Regions from separate parts of the Enterobacter sp. JBIWA008 genome, predicted to be linked through region 3. Evidence: predicted binding sites of a transcription regulator. Region 3 holds the regulator's gene; each other region holds the start of a gene.

Region 1 (3,403 bases), 2.1 Mb from region 3:
GTATTATTCGCGGTGCCGTCCTCGAAGGATTTCCCTTTTTCGGAATCATTCAGGTAAGAAGCAAACACGCGCAGTTCCGGACGCGACATAAAGTCAGGGCCATCGGCCAGCCCCAGGGCAATGGTGTATTTCTCGCCGCTCTGCTTGTAGTCAGACCCGTCGGTGTAGGTGTCTTTCTGGTAGAAACCACCCACTTCGCCAATCAGGCGGACATACTCGGTAAACTGGTACTGCGCGCGGCCGACAAGTGAAATCAGGCGGGATTTATCGGTATATTGCGTAGTATCGTCCGCCGAACCCCAGGTCAACACGTGGTTGAAAGAGAGCTTGTCGGTAATGGGAATTAAGCCGGTGTTAATCACGCGGTAGCCGCTGGCATCGTTCACATAGTTCCACATGTCGTACCAGCCGCCCCCCTGGGACACCATGTTCTGCGCCAGGCCTTTATTAGCGTACTGCAGCACCAGCTTGTTGTATCCGCCCAGCATGTCCTGGCTGATCTCGCCGGTCACCATCACGCCGTTGTCGGCCTCGTAAAGGCCGCCGTACTCTTTCTGTTTGTTGGTCGGGTTCGGCATGGCGTAATCAATACCCACTTCTGTCCATGCGCCCGCCCACGGTTTCCAGCCCGCATAGCGAAGATCGATATAGTTGATGTTTACGTCGTTATCACCGTCAACGCGGTAGTCCACGTCGTTGGCATCGCCGCGGATCCACGCCACGGAGACCGCACCGGGGCCGAGCGTATAGTTCTCAATACCTGCACCGGATCCCGAGATATTCCAGTATTTGGTGTCGATGATGTGCAGGTCGTGGCGCTGGTAATAGCGCTTCCCACCCCAGATAACCGCGTTGGGATCGCCCGGAATTAGCCCCTTGATCTGCAGGTTCAGCTGACGCAGGCCAAACTGGGCATCGTCGCCAAAGGTGGTTTCATTATCGTTTGAACCGTCAGACACCATGCTCACCATGCTGTCGAGATAAAAGCTTACGTCGTTCTTTTTGTAGACCTCAGAGCCCAGTTCCAGCTCACCGTAGGTATCGGCTTCGTTACCCAGACGGCCAATTTTGTTCTTCTGCCACTCCTCCATCCCACCATCCCGTGAGACGCCCACGCCGGAGCGAAGATAGCCATGAAAATCAATCGGTACCGAAGACGCGGCAAACAGCGATGGAGACGCTAACGCGGCAGCCAGCGCAACGGATACAGAGCGGATCGTCGTGTTCATTGTTACCCTCTTATTGTTTTGTAATACGTTCACAAATCCGCTGTCATAAAATGCCTAAACCTGTTTTCTGGCAATTACACGATCCTAAATGTGTGATTAACTGCAAATAAAATAGACTATTTTGTTACGAGTGATGAGCTGGTCCACAAATTGTGTCATTGTGAGCGTCATACTTTTTTGGTGCATTTTGCTCGCGAGATGAGGGTGGTAAGCGTTTTTTATCAGCGCCCCTGTTACAATCAGCGCATAACAACATAAGGAACCGGACCATGAAGTCGAAAAGCGCAACGTTAGAGGACGTCGCACGCCACGCGGGCGTCTCCTATCAGACCGTGTCCAGGGTGCTGAATAAATCTGCCAATGTATCCGAAGCCACGCGTCACAAGGTGGAGAAATCCATAGCGTTATTGCGGTATGTGCCGAATCGCCTGGCCCAGCAGCTGGTCGGCAAGCAGAGTCAGACCGTCGGGCTGGTGACTATTTCACTGGCTCTGCACGCGCCTTCCCAGGTGGCCGCAGCGGTAAAACGCTATGCGAACGTGGAGGGATACCAGGTGCTGATCTCGATGATCGATGAGAACGTCAACCAAAGCATTCAGGATTCTATCAACGAGCTGAAGTCCCAGCTGGTGAGCAAGGTGATCATTAACGTGCCGCTGGAGGCCGAAGAGGCGCAGAAAATCGCCACCGAAAACGACGATATCGTCTGTCTTTTCCTGGACGTCGACCCGTACAGTTCCGTGTTTAACGTTTCGTTTAACCCGGCGGACGGGACCCGCGCCAGCGTTAAATACCTTTACGAGCTGGGCCATCGCGACATCGCCCTGCTGGCGGGGCCGGAGTCCTCTGTGTCGGCACAGTTGAGGCTAAAAAGTTGGATCGAAACCCTGAAGGGTTACGGGCTGGAGCCCGCCTCGGTGATCCGCGGCAACTGGGATGCGCAGAGCGGGTATGCCGGCGCGCTGCAGATGCTGCGCGAAACGCCGCAGTTTTCCGCCGTGCTGGTGGCCAACGACCAGATGGCGCTGGGCGTACTAAGCGCCTTCCACCAGCAGCAGATTTCCATTCCGGGCGAGAAGTCGGTGATTGGCTACGATGATACCTACGAAAGCTCGTTCTTCTACCCGGCGCTGACGACGGTCTCACTGGATTTAGATCTGCAGGGTAAAGAGGCGGTGCGCCGCATTCTGGACAGCGGCGAAGAGAGTGCCCTGCGCATGTCCTCGATTTTACCTGCTCGTCTGGTGGTGCGACAGTCTACCGGGCCGAAAGGGGAGAAGGGAAAAAACCTCCAGGCGCTGGCCCAGCAGCTGCGCGAGATTGCGCATCAGCTGGGTGACGTGTAGCACAGTGAGCACCTCAATCACAGGAAAGAGGTGCTCGCAAGATTACTCCAGCCCCAGCGTATATTGCGCAATCTTGAAGTAGATAATCAGACCGGTGCCGTCGATAAGCGTCGCGATAAACGGCGCGGAGACGACCGCCGGGTCAATGCCGCAGCGCTTGAGCACCATCGGAATGACGGACGACACAATCGCACTCCACAGCGTAATGCACACCAGCGTCAGGCTGACGATAAGCGTAATTTCCAGCCCAATCCCCATCATCCAGGCGCGAATGCATCCGGCGATACCGAGCGTGGCGGCAATCATCAGCGAGGTGGTCATCTCTTTGCGCAGCACGCGGCCAACGTCGCGCAGACGCACTTCCCCCAGCGCCATGGCGCGCACCAGCGTGGAGGTGATCTGCGTCCCGCTGTTGCCGCCCGTGCCGATCAGCAGCGGAATAAAGAACGCCAGCGCGATGGCGGACTCCAGCGCCTCTTCAAAATGCTGAATGACCGAGCTGGTGTAGGCTTCCGCGACAAACAGCAGCAGCAGCCAGACGGAGCGTTTTTTCCACAGGCTGAAGGCGCTGGTTTCCAGATAGGGCTTTTCCAGCGGCAGCGTCGCCCCCTGAAGCTGAGCATCTTCGGTGACGTCATCTTCCAGCAGATGGGCGATTTCGCGTTCGGTCAGGCAGCCGACAAGCTTGCCGTGGGTGACCACGGGCACCACATCCGCGCCGCCGTGCGCCAGCAGTCCGGCAACGTCGGCACGTTCATCCTCCGGTTTGACCTGCAAAAACTGCGAAATCATCAGCGATTTCACCGGCTGTACCGTGTCGGCGGTCTG
Region 2 (3,403 bases), 1.2 Mb from region 3:
GATCTTTCGGCCCAAACGCGTCAGGCAGATAATCCCCCAGCGTGTGCGGCGCGCGGCCCGGCAGGTTGATGCGCAGCTGCAGTCCGCTGTTCAGCTCGTTCATAAACTGACGGCAGTGGCCGCAGGGGGTGTAGTTAACGGTAATGGCGCTCAGGGCTTTTTCACCGCGCAGCCAGGCGTGGCTGATGGCGCTCTGCTCGGCGTGAACGGTTTGCTGCATGGTCGCGCCCAGAAACTCCATATTGCCGCCGAAGTACCAGGTGCCGCTGACGCCGCGGGCAATCGCCCCGACGTTAAAGTGGGAGAGATCGGCCCGCGCGCAGGCGGCAGCCAGAGGAAGCAGTGCGAAAGCCAGCGCATCTTCGTCCAGTCCCGCTGCTTGTTTCAGCATCGTGACCTGCTCCGCGGTCAGCAGGGCGGGGAAGTGTGCATCTGCCAGAACGGGAGCAAGGGCTGACTGCAAATTCTCTGCAAGCTGGGCGAAAGCAGCTTGAAAACGTGGGTGCATGGCGTTTGCCTCATAAAGGTTAATGGATCGGTAGTTTACGGAGCCGTCAGGGCTTTATATGTGATCCACTTCTCATTATGTATGCAACTTATGAAATCAAAATGAAATTTGCGCGACGCATCGCAAATTTTAGCCCATCACCGCCAGAATCAGCGGGAAAATGAACGGGGCCAGCAGGGAGGTGATAATCCCGCAGATCACCAGCGCCAGCGAGCTAAATGCCCCTTCCTGATAATCCAGCTCCGCACAGCGGGCAGTGCCCAGCGCGTGGGAGGCGGTGCCCATCGACAGTCCCCGTGCCGCCTTAGTATGAATACGCATCGCGTTCAGCAGGGTGTGACCAAACACCGCGCCGAGAATACCGACGAAAATAACGCACATCGCGCTGATGGCCGGAATACCGCCGAGGCTGCCACCGACCGCCATCGCGATAGGCGTGGTCACCGATTTAGGCAGGATAGAGGCGGCAATCTGCGGGGAGGCCCCCATCAGCAGAGCCACCGACGTGCCGGTGATCATCGCCACCAGGCTGCCCACAAAACAGATGGTAATGATGGATTTCCAGCGGGCGCGGATCTGGTGAAGCTGCTCATATAAAGGAAAGGCAAGCGCGACAACGGCGGGCTGCAGCAGGTCGTTTAAAATTTTGCTGCCCGCAAAGTAGCGTTCATAAGGAATGCCGGTGAGCAGCAGGAATGGAATGATCACCACCATTGCCACCAGCAGCGGGTTCAGCAACGGCATTTTGAAGCGTGCGGCAAGTTTACGTGCGGCGAAGAACACCACCAGGGTTAACGGCAGCGACCACCAGATATTGGCTATCATTTCTTTGTTTTCTCCCCAATCACGTTACGTTCGCCATGCACCAGATGCGAACTCCAGCTCACCACCAGGAAAACCACCAGCGTGCTGACCGCGCAGGAGACCACAATCGGGCCGAACTGGGCCTTGAGCAAATCAAAATACTGCATGACGCCGACGCCGATAGGCACGAAAAGCAGCGCCATATAGCGAATGAGGACGAAGCAGCCGGGATTGACCCATTTTGCAGGCAGGATTTGCAGCGCCAGCAAAACGAAGAGGATCAGCATGCCGATAATGCTGCCGGGAATGGTGATGGGCAGCAGCGACGCGATGAAAATCCCGGCATACAGGCAGGCGTAAATCAGGACGAATGCGCGCAGATATTGCCAGATAATGTTCAATGATTTGCTCATGGAGTTAGTCCTTGCTGAAACGCATTCATCATACAATTAAACCTAAAAATGTGCCACGGATCACATCATGAAATTTGAGCATACCAGACATTCCAGAATGGAACGTCCGGCATCGCCTTACAGGGGCAGGCTACAGTTTAGAGGAAAGGGAGTGAGGTGGCGAAGTGACGCGCCAGAGATTGCATCAGCGTCAGGCGGTCAGTTTATCGAGAAAAGAAAACAACGCCTGATTCATTTCGCGATAATCATGCGAGCGAAGTTTTTCCGCCGTTTCGACAAAACGGAATTCAGCCGCGCGGCGGAGGTCGTTGTGCGAATGCTCAATCAGCAGCTCTACGACCTCCGGCGTCAGTTCCATATGGCACTGAAAACCGTAAACCCGTTCGCCGTATTGCACGATCTGTCGGGGACAGCCCTCGCTGTAAGCGAGAACCTTAGCCTGTGGCGTCAGCCCTGGCATGTCGTTATGCCAGTGACCGACGTTCAGCTCGTGGCCAAAATCCTTAAATAGCGGGTTCGCCTTGCCTGCATCCGTGAGCCTGACGGTAAATTTGCCGATCTCTTTTTCCGGGCTATGGCAAAACGCTGCGCCCAGCGCTTCACCGATAAGCTGCGAGCCCAGACAAACGCCTATCACCGTTTTACCCGCCTCTATTGCGCGGCCGATTAGTCGCATTTCCGCCTGCGCATCAAACCAGGGGCACTCCTCAAGCGTGGTGGCGGGTGACTGCGGGCCTCCCATGATGATAAGCAGGTCCATGCTCTCCAGATCCTCGGGTAACGGATCGCCCTGATAAACTCTGGTGTAGCTCAAATTACAGCCGCGATTTTTCCCCCAGATTTCATAGGCGCCTGGCGCTTCGAAATGTTCATGAATGATAAAATGAATGTGCATTGCGTCTCTCTCCGGTTACGTGTACAAGCAGCATCATAAGAGGAAGGGAGGAATGTGAAATGCCAACCGTTATCGATAAAACGCCAATTCACGACGATGACATCGGATGGTCCAGAGGGGCAATTAGCTATACGCGCGGCGAAGTGGATCCACCTCATCGGCATTCACAGGGGCAGCTTTTGTTTGCCATCAAAGGGGTGATGCTGGTCGAAACCGGCAGTAAGCGCTGGGTCATACCGCCGCAGCGCGCGCTGTGGATCCCTCCCTTTCAGGAACACACCTACAGCGTGTTATCCGCAACTGAGCTCCGTGCGGTGTGGTTTAGCCCCACGCTGATATCGCAATGCGAGCCTTTTAAGCGGAAAGAAGAGGTTCACGTGATTATGGCGACAGCATTGTTCAAAGAGCTGATCGCCGGGCTGTTCAGCGCGGAATACCGGCCAGCCAGTCAGCGCAGCATGGCCGTTTTGCTGCTCGATATCCTCAGCGAGGCGCAACAGATTTCGGCCGAACTGCCGATGCCCGTGGATGAGCGCTTATATCGCGTTGCCTGTGACATCATTGCCAACAATCACTGGGATGTTCCTATGGAAAGGCTGGCGGAACAGGCCGCCATGTCTGAACGCACATTTTCACGTGCGTTTATCAAAGATACCGGCTTTAGCTTCCGGGCCTGGCGACAGCGTGCCAGGATTTGTGCCTCGCTGGACCTGCTCGCCAACGGATACTCGGTTAAACAGGTGGCCTGGATGCTGGGGTTTTCCGGTCAGGCGGCATTTGCGG
Region 3 (3,403 bases):
GAGCTTTGTGGTGATCCATTTCCGCAACCTCGACGGTATTGATTACCCCTGGCTGCTGGCCATGCTGCAGGGCTCGTTTATTTCGCACATGAATACGTTAGTGGTGCCGGGCGGTAAAATGGGGCTGGCGATGGAGCTCATCATGACGCCGCTGGTGGAGCGACTGATGGAAGGGAAGCAGATAGCGTGAACATGTTCCCTCTCCCAGTGGGAGAGGGTTAGAGTGAGGGCATCAACACGCACGATGCCCCATTAATTAGCCCTCGATCACTTCATACGAATGCGTGATTTTTACCGCTTTCTCCAGCATTAACGCCACAGAGCAGTACTTCTCCGCAGACAGGTCCACCGCACGCGAGACCGCCGCGTCTTTCAGCTCTTTACCGGTGACCACAAAGTGCAGGTTAATATGGGTGAACAGGCGTGGCGCCTCTTCGCGACGCTCTGACGTGAGTTTGACCTCACAATCCGTCACGTCATGACGACCTTTTTGCAGAATCGACACCACGTCAATGGCGCTGCATCCACCTGCCGCCATCAGCACCATTTCCATTGGGCTTGGCGCTTTATCGCCGGAGTTGCCGTCCATCAAAATCTGGTGTCCTGACGCGGACTAGCCCAGGAACGTTAAACCTTCAACCCATTTCACGCGCGCTTGCATATTCTTAAACTCCAACGTTGCATTTTTGGTGACAGATTACGCGTGCGTTACATTTCTCGCAATGGAAGGCGACCTGCATCATGCTGAAGCGAGACACCAGGAGACACGCGGCGAAAGCTATGCTAAAACACTCTGGATGCTACAGTAATACATTGACGTTACACATGTATGCAGAGGACATCAAACTTTACTGGCTGCGAAACGTTACGGTAGCCGACTTCCCAGGGTATGGGTAAGAATTCGATTGCAACCCCAGAGTCCGGATGCATCTGATGACTCTGGTGACAGCTTATAACAGAGGATAACAGCGCATGGTGCTTGGCAAACCGCAAACAGACCCGACTCTCGAATGGTTCTTGTCTCATTGCCACATTCATAAGTACCCATCAAAGAGCACGCTGATTCACCAGGGTGAAAAAGCGGAAACGTTGTATTACATCGTTAAAGGCTCGGTGGCAGTGCTGATCAAAGATGAAGAAGGGAAAGAGATGATCCTTTCTTATCTGAACCAGGGCGATTTCATCGGTGAACTGGGCCTGTTTGAAGAAGGCCAGGAACGTAGCGCCTGGGTTCGAGCAAAGACAGCATGTGAAGTGGCTGAAATTTCTTACAAGAAGTTCCGTCAGCTGATTCAGGTTAACCCTGATATCCTGATGCGTCTTTCTTCCCAGATGGCGCGCCGTCTCCAGGTCACCTCAGAGAAAGTGGGCAACCTCGCCTTCCTGGACGTGACTGGCCGCATCGCACAAACCCTGCTGAACCTGGCGAAACAGCCAGACGCAATGACCCACCCGGACGGCATGCAAATTAAAATTACCCGTCAGGAAATTGGTCAGATCGTCGGTTGCTCCCGCGAAACAGTGGGCCGTATCCTGAAAATGCTGGAAGATCAAAACCTGATCTCCGCCCACGGTAAAACCATCGTGGTCTACGGAACGCGTTAATTCCGCTTAAACGGCGTGCCATCGCAAGGTGTCACGCCGTTTTTGTCTCTACTCCCCATGTGGCGCAGGCTGATCTATCACCCGGAAGTTAACTACGCACTGCGACAAACGCTGGTGTTGTGTCTTCCTGTGGCCATAGGCCTGATCCTCGGACATCTTCAGCAAGGCCTGCTGTTTTCCCTCGTGCCCGCCTGCTGCAACATCGCCGGTCTGGACACGCCGCATAAGCGCTTTTTCAAACGACTGATTATCGGTGGCTGCCTGTTTGCCGGCTGCAGCCTCGCCGTACAGCTTTTACTGGCCCGGGATATCCCGCTGCCGCTGATCCTGACCGTGCTGGCAATGACCCTCGGCGTCACGGCAGAAATCAGTTCGCTGCACGCCCGCCTGCTTCCCGCTTCGCTGATTGCGGCCATCTTCACGTTGAGCCTCGCCGGGAACATGCCGGTGTGGGAGCCGCTGCTGATCTACGCCCTGGGGACACTGTGGTACGGGCTGTTCAACTGGTTCTGGTTCTGGCTGTGGCGCGAACAGCCGCTGCGTGAATCCCTGAGCCTGCTCTATGTGCAGCTTGCGGATTACTGCGAGGCCAAATACACCCTGCTCACCCAGCATACCGATCCGGAAAAATCCTTACCGCCCCTGCTGACGCGCCAGCAGAAGGTGGTGGATCTGATAAGCCAGTGCTATCAACAGCTGCATATGCTTGCCGCCAACAAGAACCACGAGTACAAACGGCTGCTGCGCACCTTCCAGGTCGGGCTGGATCTGCAGGAGCATATCTCCGTTAGCCTGCACCACCCGCAGGAGGTGCAAAAGCTGGTCGAGCGCAGCCATGCCGAAGCGGTGATCCGCTGGAACGCCCAGACCGTGTCCGCACGCCTGCGCGTGCTGGCCGATGATATTCTCTATCACCGCTACCCGACGCGCTTTAACATGGATAAGCAGCTGGGCGCGCTGGAGAAAATCGCCCGTCAGCATCCGGATAACCCGGTCGGCCATTTTGCCGCCTGGCACTTCAGCCGCATCGCTCGCGTGCTGCGCACGCAACGCCCGCTTTATCCCCGCGACCTGATGGCGGATAAGCAGAAACGTCTTCCGTTATTGCCCGCGCTCAGAAGCTATCTGTCTCTTAAATCGTCCGCCCTGCGCAACGCCGCCAGGATTAGCGTTATGCTCAGTACCGCCAGCCTGATGGGCATGGCGCTGCATCTGCCGAAACCGTACTGGATCTTAATGACCGTGCTGTTTGTCACCCAGAACGGCTACGGCGCCACGCGGGTGCGCATTCTGCATCGAGCTGGGGGAACGATGGCCGGGCTGATCATTGCGGGCGTGACGCTACACTTCCACGTGCCGGAAGGCTATACCCTGGCAGGGATGCTGGCGATCACGCTGGTGAGCTACCTGATTATCCGCAAAAACTACGGCTGGGCGATGGTAGGCTTTACGGTAACGGCGGTATACACCCTGCAGCTACTCACGCTCAATGGCGAACAGTTTATTGTCGCCAGGCTGATTGATACCCTGATCGGCTGCCTGATTGCCTTTGGCGGCATGGTCTGGCTGTGGCCGCAGTGGCAAAGCGGGCTGCTGCGCCAGAATGCCCACGACGCGCTGGAAGCGGATCAGGAGGCCATCAGGCTGATCCTCAGCGACAATCCTCAACCGACGCCGCTGGCCTGGCAGCGAATGAAGGTCAACCAGGCGCACAACGCCCTGTTTAACTCGCTCAACCAGGCGATGCAGGAGCCGGGCTTTAACTCGCACTATCTGGCAGATATGAAGCTCTGGGTGA
Region 4 (3,403 bases), 160 kb from region 3:
GTCGAGTGCCAGCAGAAACGCGGGTTCAACCGGGATAAACATCAGGACATAATCCAGGGAGCGGAGACCCGGCAGCTGCTGGTAGTCTTTTCTGCCGAGCAGGCGAATATGATTACGCACGGAGGCAATGTGCTCCTGCAGCGCGGATTCGCGCGTGTAGTCATCGTCCGCATTAAAGTAGCGTTCATACGCCACCAGCGTCATTTTGGCGTCGATCACTACATCTTTACCCTGCGGCAGCCGCACAATCACATCCGGCTGCATGCGAGAGCGGGCATCGTTTTCGATACTCACCTGCGTTTCGTATTCGTATCCTTCGCGCAGACCAGAGGCTTCCAGGACGCGGGTCAGCACCACTTCTCCCCAGTTGCCCTGGGTTTTGTTATCCCCTTTCAGCGCACGGGTCAGGTTGACCGCTTCCTGCGCCATTTGCGCATTCAGCTGCTGGAGATTGCGAATCTCATGCGCCAACGTGTGCCGCTCGCGGGCTTCCTGACCAAAGCTGTCCTGCACCTGACGGCGAAAACCGTCCAGCTGTTCACGCAGCGGCGTCAGCAGGCTGTTCAGGCTCTGGCGGTTCTGTTCGTCAACGCGGCGGTTGCTGTGTTCGAAAATTCGGTTGGCGAGGTTCTCAAACTGTTCGCTGAGACGCTGCTCGCTGTTGATCATCTGGCGGATTTTGTCTTCCGCATGCAGCTGGGTGGATTCAAGGCGGGTAGTGACTTCGCGGAGATCGGCCTCCAGCGAGGTGTTAATGTCGCGCAGGTTACGCAGCTCGTTGTTAAGTAATTCGCACTCGTCGCGCCAGTGTTCGCTCAGAGCAAGCTGCTGTTTTGTCGCGCTTAAATCGGCGACCATCTCTTCTCGCTCGGCCAGCTGGTCGGCCTTCTGCTGTGCATGCTGGTAGCTGGAAATCAGCCAGCCAATCCCTAAGCCCACCAGCGCAATCACCGCGTAAATCAGGATTGAGATATCCACAATGCCCCCTGCATCAACGTATTACCCGCACAAAATAGAATTGTGCTGTATAAACGTCCAGTTTGAAAGGGTTTTCCTGCGAGGCGCTACGCAAAAAATAAAGGCCGAACGCGTCGGCCTTTGATTTCAGAAGAGAGGATTAGATCAGGCGACGCGCTGCTTCCACCACGATTTTCACTGCATGACTTTCGGTCTGCTTCATGGTTTCGGCGTTCGGGATCTCCTGCTGGGTACGGTTGACGATAACGCCCGCCACCATACCGGCACGCAGACCCTGGCTTGCACACATGGTCAGCAGCGTTGCGGATTCCATTTCGTAGTTCATCACGCCCATGGACTGCCACTCTTCCATTGAGCCTTTGAAACGGCTTACCACGCGGCCTGAGAAGGTGTCGTAACGCTCCTGGCCCGGGTAGAAGGTGTCTGAAGAGGCGGTTACGCCCACGTGGGTGGTTGCGCCCACGGATTTCGCGGCTTCAACCAGCGCGGTGGTGCATTCGAAATCAGCCACTGCCGGGAATTCCATCGGTGCAAAGTGCAGGCTTGCGCCGTCCAGACGAACGGACGCGGTCGTGACCAGCACGTCGCCTACGTTGATATGCGGCTGGATAGCACCGGTGGTACCGATACGCAGGAAAGTACGAATGCCCAGCTGTGCCAGCTCTTCAACAGCGATAGACGTAGACGGGCCACCGATACCGGTAGAACACACGATCACGGCTTTACCATCCAGCTCTGCGCGCCAGGTGGTGAATTCACGATGGGCTGCCAGCTTAACCGGCTTATCCATCAGCGCGGCGATCTTTTCCACACGCTCTGGATCGCCAGGGACGATAGCGAGCGTAGCCCCTTGTAAATCGTTTTTGGTGAGGCCGAGATGAAAAACATCAGACTTAGACATAGGTGACTCCTCTGTGGGTCGGTTAGTCAGAAGAAGTAAAACGGTACTTTACAGAAGCAGTAAGCATAATTTCGTGACGTACCTCACCATGAATGAAAATGATTACATTGAATTTCCATAAAAAAGTGATTCACATCACATTAACAAGTTATATCGTCAGGTGCTGCACAAAAGATAGACCGTTTAAGGCACTGTGAGTTGTTAACCTGGTGTCTATATTTACCTTTGCGCTAACTGATTGGTACGGAGAATGCCATGACTGAAAGAACCGGTTTTGCACCTGCTGCGGCCCCCCATGCTTCAACCATCGTGTCGACGCCAGAAGCGGCAATTACCGCAGGTGAGACCTCTATTCCCTCGCAGGGGGAGAATATGCCTGCTTATCACGCGCGGCCAAAATCGGCAGAGGGTCCGCTACCCATCGTGATTGTGATTCAGGAGATATTTGGTGTTCACGAACACATTCGCGACCTCTGCCGCCGGCTGGCGCTGGAAGGGTATCTGGCCGTTGCCCCAGAGCTCTACTTCCGTCAGGGCGATCCGAACGACTACAGCGATATTCCCACACTGCTCAGCAACCTGGTCAGCAAAGTCCCGGACGCGCAGGTGCTGGCCGATCTCGACCACGTCGCCAGCTGGGCGGCGCGCAACGGGGGCGATCCGCATCGTCTGCTGGTCACCGGTTTCTGCTGGGGTGGACGCATTAGCTGGCTGTATGCCGCGCATAACCCGCAGCTTAAAGCCGCTGTCGCCTGGTACGGCAAACTGGTGGGTGATAAAACGCTGAATTCACCGAAACATCCGGTCGATATCGCAACCGAGTTAAACGCCCCCGTGTTAGGGCTTTACGGCGGTCAGGACACCGGTATTTCACTGGATTCGGTAGACACCATGCGCCATGCGCTGCGTTCGGCAAATGCGAAGGCGGAGATTGTGGTCTACCCGGATGCCGGGCATGCGTTTAACGCCGATTATCGTCCGAGCTATCACGCAGAATCGGCTAAAGATGGCTGGCAGCGTATGCTGGCGTGGTTTAGCCAGTACGGCGGTAAGAAGGCGTAATAGCAAAATGCCGGGTAAGCGTTAGTGCCACCCGGCAATACAGCACCGCTACGCCTGACGCAAATTCTGCGCCGCCTTCACCATGTTCGCCAGCGCCGCGCGCGTCTCCGGCCAGCCGCGGGTTTTCAGTCCGCAGTCCGGGTTCACCCACAGACGCTCCGCCGGAATGCGCTGGGCCGCTTTTTTCAGCAGGGCTTCAATCCACTCCACGCTCGGCACGTTAGGGGAGTGAATGTCGTACACGCCCGGCCCGATTTCATTCGGGTACTCAAACTCTTCGAACGACTCCAGCAGCTCCATGTCTGAACGCGAGGTCTCGATGGTGATCACGTCGGCATCCAGGGCGGCAATCGAATCCATAATGTCGTTAAATTCGCAGTAACACATGTGGGTGTGGATCTGGGTGTCGTCCTTCGCCACCGCGGCGCTGATGCGGAACGCCTCCACGCCCCACTGCAGGTA

The links. The regulator CRP, encoded in region 3, controls carbon source genes, mostly activating them, when cyclic AMP is high. The targets are predictions, from matches to a motif close to ATGTGANNNNNNTCACAT.
Region 1: KGP24_RS08365 (maltoporin) is a predicted target of CRP. The motif match lies at 1,320-1,337, and genes of this name have one in related genera.
Region 2: KGP24_RS15485 (CidA/LrgA family protein) is a predicted target of CRP. The motif match lies at 1,774-1,791, and genes of this name have one in related genera.
Region 4: udp (uridine phosphorylase) is a predicted target of CRP. The motif match lies at 2,003-2,020, and genes of this name have one in related genera.

Annotation. Positions count from the first base shown of each region.
Region 1 covers NZ_CP074149.1:1,740,324-1,743,726, forward strand. The annotation lists gene KGP24_RS08365 (maltoporin) at 1-1,229, opposite strand, end outside; gene KGP24_RS08370 (LacI family DNA-binding transcriptional regulator) at 1,499-2,575, shown strand; gene KGP24_RS08375 (magnesium transporter) at 2,618-3,403, opposite strand, start outside.
Region 2 covers NZ_CP074149.1:3,220,564-3,223,966, reverse strand. The annotation lists gene cdd (cytidine deaminase) at 1-508, opposite strand, end outside; gene KGP24_RS15490 (CidB/LrgB family autolysis modulator) at 638-1,333, opposite strand; gene KGP24_RS15485 (CidA/LrgA family protein) at 1,330-1,725, opposite strand; gene KGP24_RS15480 (type 1 glutamine amidotransferase) at 1,916-2,620, opposite strand; gene KGP24_RS15475 (helix-turn-helix transcriptional regulator) at 2,680-3,403, shown strand, end outside.
Region 3 covers NZ_CP074149.1:4,432,281-4,435,683, forward strand. The annotation lists gene KGP24_RS21595 (phosphoribulokinase) at 1-190, shown strand, start outside; gene KGP24_RS21600 (OsmC family protein) at 257-589, opposite strand; gene crp (cAMP-activated global transcriptional regulator CRP) at 973-1,605, shown strand; gene KGP24_RS21610 (YccS/YhfK family putative transporter) at 1,663-3,403, shown strand, end outside.
Region 4 covers NZ_CP074149.1:4,591,620-4,595,022, forward strand. The annotation lists gene rmuC (DNA recombination protein RmuC) at 1-978, opposite strand, end outside; gene udp (uridine phosphorylase) at 1,118-1,879, opposite strand; gene KGP24_RS22290 (dienelactone hydrolase family protein) at 2,135-2,941, shown strand; gene metE (5-methyltetrahydropteroyltriglutamate--homocysteine S-methyltransferase) at 2,990-3,403, opposite strand, start outside.